Regions from separate parts of the Rhizobium sp. P1_E1 genome, predicted to be linked through region 2. Evidence: riboswitches for the same ligand, from Rfam matches in the RefSeq annotation. Region 2 holds a riboswitch; the other holds the start of a gene.
What was found. A riboswitch is a leader RNA that binds a small molecule or an ion and turns the genes downstream of it on or off. The one in region 2 is predicted to bind thiamine pyrophosphate.
Positions count from the first base shown of each region.

Region 1: linked by a shared signal. The riboswitch ahead of AC1D1Z_RS05365 (YkoF family thiamine/hydroxymethylpyrimidine-binding protein) and the one ahead of thiC (phosphomethylpyrimidine synthase ThiC) in region 2 are both predicted to bind thiamine pyrophosphate.

Region 1 is NZ_JBFUAY010000008.1:19,142-23,555, reverse strand. It holds gene AC1D1Z_RS05380 (SDR family NAD(P)-dependent oxidoreductase) at 1-316, opposite strand, end outside; gene soxR (redox-sensitive transcriptional activator SoxR) at 468-932, opposite strand; gene AC1D1Z_RS05370 (NADPH-dependent FMN reductase) at 1,016-1,612, shown strand; TPP riboswitch at 1,853-1,966, shown strand; partial or broken gene AC1D1Z_RS05365 (YkoF family thiamine/hydroxymethylpyrimidine-binding protein) at 1,957-2,564, shown strand; gene AC1D1Z_RS05360 (ABC transporter permease) at 2,577-3,383, shown strand; gene AC1D1Z_RS05355 (ABC transporter ATP-binding protein) at 3,380-4,192, shown strand; gene AC1D1Z_RS05350 (ABC transporter substrate-binding protein) at 4,261-4,414, shown strand, end outside.
Region 2 is NZ_JBFUAY010000214.1:1,100-5,513, forward strand. It holds gene AC1D1Z_RS31725 (CobW family GTP-binding protein) at 33-1,007, opposite strand; TPP riboswitch at 1,626-1,758, shown strand; gene thiC (phosphomethylpyrimidine synthase ThiC) at 1,858-3,681, shown strand; gene thiO (glycine oxidase ThiO) at 3,681-4,414, shown strand, end outside.

The DNA.
Region 1 (4,414 bases), on a different contig from region 2:
TGGCAGCGGGAAAACGGCCAAGCATGGTACCGGCATTGTTGACGAGCACATCGACCCTGTCGAAGAAGGCGAGAGCATCTTCAGCAAATTGCGCTGCGCCACCGACTGCGGAGAAATCGGCATGCAGCAGCAGCGCCCGTCTTTCAGATTCAGCCGTCAGCAGGAAATCCGGGAGGTCGCGTCCCGGCTTGCGCCCGGTATGGACGATTACTTTCGCGCCGCAGTCCAGGAACTGCCGGGCCACTTCAAGGCCGATGCCGCGACCGGCGCCGGTCACGACCACATTGCGATTTTCGAACAGTCTGGGATGAAACACGAAGCCGTCCTCCTCGCGGACAGTGCCGCCGGTTGCGTCACTCGCCCTTAACATATGAGCACGCCGACCGAAAGAAAGGCGCGCATCGATCTTTCCCGGGAGAGACTTGGTCTCACCCCGGAAACTGCTCTTCCCAAGAAGTTCCAGCCTTCTAGTTTTCGGTCTCCAGAAGCCGCGCGCCTGGCCCCTCCTTGCCGAGCCGGTCGCAGGGATTGCGCAACGGACAGCTTTCGATCGACAGGCAGCCGCAGCCGATGCAGCCTGTCAGACGGTCGCGCAGCAGGCTAAGCCGCCTGATTCGGGCGTCGAGATCATCCTTCCAGCGCGCCGACAGCGTCTGCCAGTCGGCGACGGTCGGTGTGCGTCCCTGCGGCAGGGACTCGAACGCCGCCTGGATTTCCGAAAGCGGAATGCCGACACGCTGCGCCACCTTGATGATGCCGAGCCGGCGCAGCACATCGCGGCCATAGCGCCGCTGGTTGCCGCGGGAGCGGATGCTCGAGATCAGCCCCTTGGTCTCGTAAAAATGCAGCGCCGAGACGGCCAGGCCGCTGCGCTCTGCCACTTCACCGACCGTCAGGAGCTTGCCGAGCGGCGCCGCAGGAATTGTATCCATCACCTCTTGACCTCAATATTAGTTGAGGTTTTATACCCTTGGCTCCTGCAATCGTAAAGTCCAATCGCAACAAGGAGCGACGCGTGAAAACACCCACCAGGCTGGCTGTCATCTATGGGAGCACGAGAGAGGGCCGCATCTGCGACCGGGTGGTCAAATGGCTGACGCAGGAGCTCGTCCGCTTCCCGCAATTTGATATCGACATCATCGACCCGCTGGATTTCGCGCTGCCGGCCAACCGTGACATGACGCACCCCGAAATCGACAGGCTCGCCGGACGGCTTGGCATGGCCGACGCCTTCATCATCGTCACGCCGGAATACAATCACAGCTTCACCGCCTCGTTGAAGTCGATCATCGATTTCTTCTTCGAGCCCTGGCAGGGCAAGCCGGTCGCCTTCGTTTCCTATGGCGGCATATCTGGCGGCCTGCGCGCCGTCGAACAGCTGCGGCTCGTCTTTGCCGAACTCCACGCCGTGACGATCCGCGATTCGGTCAGCTTTGCCGCACCTTGGAACCGCTTCGACACAGACGGGCGGCTCGACAATCCCGCCGACGCAATGCGTTTGCTCGATCGGATGATGGCGAGGCTGGAATGGTGGACGCAGGCGCTCGTCACTGCCCGCAGCGATCGTCCCTATACCGACACAGAGCGCCGCGCGTCTTTTCGGACGCGCTAAGGACGCTCTATTACTTTGAATCTGCGCATAACCCCGAAAATCGATTCCGATTTTCGGGGTTATGCGCTAGCCGCCTGAGGCAGAGAGCTCCGGTTCCGTTCCCGGCAGGTACGGAACCATTGGGAACACCCGGACAGGACCTCCGTCCGGGTGTTTCCCGTCGCATCAGGTCCATCCCGACCGCGCAGACGGGTTCGCAATTTTGCTGTTGCGGGGAGGAAACCCCGGTGATAGTTTCCGCGCAAATAACAGGGGAGCTCCGTATCGCCGGGGCTGAGATGTGAGGTGCAAGCCTCTGGACCCTTCAAAGCTGATCTGGGTAATGCCAGCGGAGCGAGGTTCAGATGTTCTCAGGCGCACAGGTGTCACTCTATCCGATGTCCGGCAATTTCGTCGGCATCATTCTTGATGCCGTCAAGGCGCTCGACCCCTATCGCGACCGGCTGCGCATCGAGACCGATGACATCTCCACGCTGCTGGTCGGCCCGCCTGACATTCTCTTCGCCGCCATGCACGATCTATTCGTTGCCGCTGCGAAGACCGGCGAGCATTGCGTCCTGTCCGCCGCCGTTTCACGTGGCTGCCCCGGCGAGCCCGACGACGTCATCTGCGGCGTCAATCCTTCCCTCGGTCAGGCGGAGCCGCTTGCCGAACGTATAACAGCCGCACTTGCCGCCGTTGAAACCACCACCGAGACCGGCCAGCCGACCGCTGCGCAATTCTCGCTCTACGTCATGGGAACCGGTACCCATATGGACGAGATTTATGGCTGCATCGACTTCCTGAAGCGCTCCGGCACCTTCGACCGTGCCAAGAATTTCTGCACCAGGCTTTCTGGCGATGCCGGTGCCGTCTTCGCAACCATTCGTGAGGCCTTCTATCGCTTCGGCGACCCCGAGGACATGTTACCCTCGACATCACGGCGTCTGCCAATAGCCCGACGAAAGCCTGAAATCGAACGCTGATGACACTGCCACAACCATCGGCTTCGCGCCTTGCCGCGCACCGCGCCGCTCTCTACCGGGGCATACCCGCCTTGCTGGCCGGCTGCGTCTTTTTGGCGGCATGGGAACTCTATGTCGATCTTTCCGGTATCAAACCTTCCATCCTGCCGGCGCCTTCGCGCATCGTCATCCAGGGCTGGCTGAACCGCGAGGCGCTGATATCAAACACCTGGCCGACGCTCGGCGCGACACTCGGAGGTTTCGCGCTGTCGCTGGCCTTCGCCTTCGCCGCCTCGATCCTCATGGATTTCGTGCCCTTCATGCGCCGGGCATTGCTGCCGATCTTCATCGCCAGCCAGACCCTGCCGCTGGTGGCGATCGCGCCCCTCGTCGTCCTCTGGTTCGGCTTCGGCCTGTTGCCGAAGATCCTGCTGGTGGCGCTCGTCACCTTCTTCCCGCTGCTCGTCGCCTTGCTGCAGGGCTATGAATCGACTGACCGCGACATCGCCGAATTGCTGAATTCGATGAAAGCGAGCCGCTGGCGCATTTTCCGCCTGGCACGGCTTCCCTCCTCGCTGCCCTATTTCTTCGCCGGCCTGCGGATCTCGATCACCTATGCCGTCGTCGGCGCGATCTTTGCCGAATATGCCGGCGCCGCCCGCGGCCTCGGCATCTATATCCTCAACGCCAAGAACAATTTCCGTCCCGATCTCGTGCTCGCCGCCGTCGTCATCAGCGCCGTCCTGACACTCTGCCTCTTCGGAGCGACGCTATTGATCCAGCGCCTCGTCATGCCCTGGCAGCCAACCGCGGAGCGGCGCCGATGAGCGATGCAATGGTTGAACTGCACAATATCTCGAAGTCCTTCGACGGCATGAAGGTGCTGGGCGATATTTCGCTCGCCGTCGCAGACGGCGAGTTCGTTTCGATCGTCGGCCCCTCCGGCTCCGGAAAATCGACGGTGCTGCGACTGCTGACCCAGGCACTGCGCCCCGATGCCGGCACCATGCTTTTTAAGGGCGTGCCGCTGGAACAGGCGCCGCATTCCTTCGCCTTCATGCCGCAACGCGATGCGCTGATGCCCTGGCGCCGGATCATCGACAATGCGGCACTCGGTCTCGAGGTGAAAGGCATGAGCCGCCGCGCGGCCCGCGCCGCCGTCGCGCCGCTGTTCGAGAGCTTCGGCCTTGCCGGCTTCGAACACCACTATCCCTCCGAGCTGTCAGGTGGCATGCGCCAGCGCGCCGCGCTGCTGCGCACCGTCGTCCAGACCCAGGACATGCTGCTGCTCGACGAGCCTTTCGGCGCGCTGGACGCGCTGACGCGCACGCAGATCCAGGAATGGCTGCAGGGCATGTGGACCGAACACCGTTGGACGGCGCTGCTGATCACCCACGATGTTCGCGAGGCCGTGTTCCTCTCCGACCGTATCTACGTGCTTTCGGCCCGTCCGGCGCGTATCATCCGCGAATTCCGCGTTCCCCTGCCCCGCCCGAGAAGCATTGCCGATCTCGGCTCGCCGGCGGCCCAGGCGATCGAAACCGAAATCCTGCAAACCCTGCTTCATCCGCTAAAACAGGATGATTTTAGGCCGGTCGGCCTCAAATCTGAATCCTGTTCTGATTTAAAGAGTTAGAGCATGATGTCGTCCGAAAACCGCTCACATTTTTCGGCATCATGCTCTAGAGACCTGAGGAGGTCACCATGCTGCTTCTCACTCGTCGCCAGACGATCTTCGCCGCCATCGCGGCAAGCCTCGCCGGCCGTACCGCCCTCGCCCAATCGGCGCCCGCAAAGGTTCGCGTCGCGCTCGACTGGACACCCAACACCAACCATATCGGCATCTATGTCGCCAAGG
Region 2 (4,414 bases):
GTCTCCTTGTTGAGGGGTTGGGCGGATGCGCATCAGGATGCCAGCGCGCGCTGCTGGCTGAGGCAGCTCATGAAGCCGTCTCGAAGCATCGCGTCGTCGAGGTTCCTGCCGATGAAGACGATTTCGTTGAGCCGCTTTTCCGATGGCCCCCAGGCCTTTCCGGGGCGTCCTTCAAGCGTCATGTGCACGCCGTGAAAGACATAGCGGCGCTGRTCGCCGTGGAGATTCAGCACGCCCTTCATGCGGAAGAGGTCCGTGCCGATCTCCTGAGCCAGGCGATTGAGCCAGACGTTCAGCGCCGCTGGATCGAGCGGGCCGAAGTCCTGGATCGCCACGCAACCGATGCTCTGGTCGTGCTCGTGTTCATGGTCCTTGAGAATATCGGGGTCGATAGACAGGATGTTCTTGAGGTCGAAGGCGCCGACGTCGAGCACCGCGGAGAGCTCGACCTTGCAATCCCTCGTCCGGATGATCCGGGCAAGCGGATTGATCCCGCGCAATTGCTGCTCGGTGGCGGCAAGGTCCTCGGCGCTCTCCAGGTCGATCTTGTTGAGCAGCAGCACGTCGGCAAAGCTGATCTGCTCCCTCGCCTCGTCCTGAGAGAGCTGTTGCTTCATATGGCGGGCATCGACGACGGTCACGATCGCATCAAGCTGCAGCCGCCTGGCGAGCGTTTCGTCGAGCAGGAAGGACTGGATAACCGGCGCCGGATCGGCAAGACCCGAAGTCTCGATGATGATGCGGTCGATTGGCCGTCCGGAGCGCAGCAGTTCGCCGATCGCGGCGATGAGATCGCCCCTGACAGTGCAGCAGATGCAGCCATTGTTCAGCTCGATGACCTCGTCCGCCGTCGGCACCACGAGCTTTCCATCGATGCCGACCTCCCCATATTCGTTGACGATCACCGCTACGCTCTCGTTTTCGATTGAGGTGAGCAGGTGATTGAGAAGCGTGGTCTTGCCGGTCCCGAGAAACCCGGTCAGAATTGTCGTCGCAAGCTTTGCCATGCCTCATCCCCTTGCCGTCCGAGCACGCCTCCGCCGTCTCGGCCAAATGACCGGGCTGAAAAGGCGGCTCCGCTGCTGTTTGCTGGTCTGATTACGCCGGAAGCGCCGATCAGACGAGGAGAATTACACTTGCAATACCGTCACGAGGCAAGAGACCTGATGTTTCATATTCGGCCAAATAAACCGCAGATTCTGCCAAAATGATGAGCTTTTTTGATTTTTGATTAAAAACTGATCATACCGTCTAATTATTGATCTTATTGCCCCTTTCCCGATCATTGACAGGATGGGCATGAAAAACAGTCTGGTTTGCGCAGCTTTGGCGAGGGACGCCATGCGCAAGTTGGCTTTTCGAGGGCATTCTATTGTCGCCGGCGAAAGTGGTGCCGCTAGGGGTGGTCGGGTGACAGCGGATGGGCACCGAGCCGTTGGCGACTGCTTTGCGTTCCTGGAGGTTCTGGCGGGGAATTGGGCCGGCGCTGAGCATGCCACATTCGCTAAACTCCATGAAGCCAGTCAGCCCAGCGGCGCGATGAACAGAACTCAAGCGGTCGGGATATGGGTTCTGAATGGTGCCCTAAGGGCTTGACGGAGCGGCATTTCTCACAATAGCTTAGCCCTATTCACCAGGGGGGTCCCGCCAAGGGGCTGAGATACTGCTGGTCGGATCGGCTTTGGCCGCCCGAGGCGCAGTGACCCGTTGAACCTGATCCAGTTCATACTGGCGTAGGGACGGTGCGGGCGCTGCGGCAGCGAGGGCGGGTATCCGTCCTTCGGAATCCACGGCGTTTTTTCATCATTCCAACACTGGAACTGGGTCTCCAAACGTCAAAACTTGGAGCCTCGAACCATGAATATTGCAGCCACCAAACTCACTCCGGTCGTCACCACAGGTCCGCTTCCCGCCTCCGCGAAAGTCCTGAAAGCAGGCACCATTCATCCGGATATCCGCGTACCGATGCGTCAGATCGCACTGCACCCGACCTCTGGCGAACCGCCAGTCACTGTCTACGATTCTTCCGGTCCCTACACCGCAGAAGGTGCCGAAATCCGCATCGATGRAGGCCTGCCACGCCTGCGCGAAAGCTGGGTTCTTGCTCGCGGTGATGTTGAATCCTACGGGGGCCGCATCCTCAGGCCGGAGGATAACGGCTTTGTTTCAGGCGACAGGCTGACGCCGGAATTCCCCGTTCGCAGCCAGCCTTTCAAGGCGAAGGCGGGGAGGGCCGTTACCCAGCTCGCTTATGCGCGGGCCGGCATCGTCACGCCGGAAATGGAATTCATCGCCATTCGCGAAAACCTCGGCCGACAGGCGGCCAAGGAAGCTCTCATCCGCGACGGCGAAAGTTTTGGGGCCCATATCCCGGATTTCGTGACACCGGATTTCGTCCGTCGGGAAGTCGCGGAAGGCCGAGCGATCATTCCCGCCAATATCAACCATCCAGAATCCGAACCGATGATCATCGGCCGGAACTTCCTGGTGAAGATCAATGCCAATATCGGCAATTCGGCTGTCACCTCGTCCATGGCGGAAGAAGTGGAAAAGATGGTCTGGGCGATCCGCTGGGGTGCCGACACGGTCATGGACCTGTCGACCGGCCGAAACATCCACAATATCCGCGAATGGATCATCCGCAATTCGCCGGTGCCGATCGGTACCGTGCCGCTCTACCAGGCACTCGAAAAGGTGAACGGCATTGCCGAGGACCTCACCTGGGAGGTTTATCGCGATACGCTGATCGAACAGGCCGAGCAGGGCGTCGACTATTTCACCATCCATGCCGGCGTGCGGCTCGCCTATATCCCGCTGACCGTCAATCGCGTCACCGGCATCGTTTCCCGCGGCGGCTCGATCATGGCCAAGTGGTGTCTGCACCACCACAGGGAGAGTTTTCTTTACGAGCATTTCGAGGAGATCTGCGACATTTGCCGCGCTTACGACGTTTCCTTCTCGCTCGGTGATGGCCTGCGCCCGGGATCGATCGCTGATGCCAACGATGCGGCGCAGTTCGCAGAACTGGAAACGCTCGGCGAGTTAACGAAAATCGCCTGGGCGAAGGATTGCCAGGTGATGATCGAAGGTCCCGGCCATGTGCCGATGCACAAGATCAAGGAAAACATGGACAAGCAGCTCGCGGTTTGCGGCGAGGCGCCTTTTTATACGCTCGGACCGCTAACCACCGATATCGCGCCGGGCTATGACCACCTCACGTCCGGCATCGGGGCTGCGATGATCGGCTGGTTCGGCACCGCCATGCTCTGCTACGTGACGCCCAAGGAACATCTCGGCCTGCCGGACCGCAACGACGTCAAGGTGGGCGTCATCACCTATAAGATCGCGGCACATGCCGCCGATCTCGCCAAGGGCCATCCGGCGGCGCGGGTGCGCGACGATGCGTTGTCGCGCGCCCGTTTCGAGTTCCGATGGGAGGACCAGTTCAACCTCTCGCTCGATCCGGAAACCGCGCGTTCCTTCCACGACGAAACGCTGCCGAAGGAGGCGCATAAGGTGGCGCATTTCTGCTCCATGTGTGGCCCGAAATTCTGCTCGATGCGGATTTCGCACGATATCCGCGCCGAAGCGCAGAGGGAGGGGTTGCAAGCCATGGCCGCCAAATACCGCGATGGCGGCGATCTTTACATGCCGGTCGAAAACCTTCCGGGTAACGCATAATGTCTACCTTTCTCGTCAAAGGGGCCGGTGTTGCCGGCCTCGCGATGGCCCATGAGCTCGTCAGGCGGGGCTTTTCGGTCGAGGTGATCGAAAAAGCCGGCGCGGCGGGACTTGGCGCCTCGCATTTTGCTGGGGGAATGCTCGCGCCCTATTGCGAACGGGAGGCGGCCGAAGAGATTGTCCTGACATTGGGCCTGGGCGCGGCCGGATGGTGGGAGGAGGCCGTGCCCGGCGAGGTTCGTCGCCGCGGTACTCTGGTCGTGGCGCAGCCGCGTGACCTTCCGGATCTCGTCCGGTTTGCGGCGCGCACGACCGGTCATGTCTGGATCGATCGCAAGGGTGTGACCGACCTCGAACCTGCACTTGCCGGCCGCTTCGAAAAGGCTCTTTTCTTCCAGCAGGAAGCGCATCTCGATCCACGCCGCGCACTGGCCAGACTAGCCGGCAGGCTCCGCGAGCGTGGCGTCGTCTTCCATTTCGGCGGACACGAGCCGCAAGACCGGCGATTTGCCGGCGTGCTCGACTGCACCGGGCCAGCGGCGATACCGCGACTTTCCGGCATGCGCGGCGTGCGAGGCGAAATGCTCTATCTGGAAACTGCGGATGTGACGCTTTCCAGGCCGATCAGGATGCTGCATCCACGCCATCCGATCTATATCGTGCCCCGCGACGATCACCGTTTCATGGTCGGGGCGACGATGATCGAGGCCGAAGATGACGGACCGATTACCGC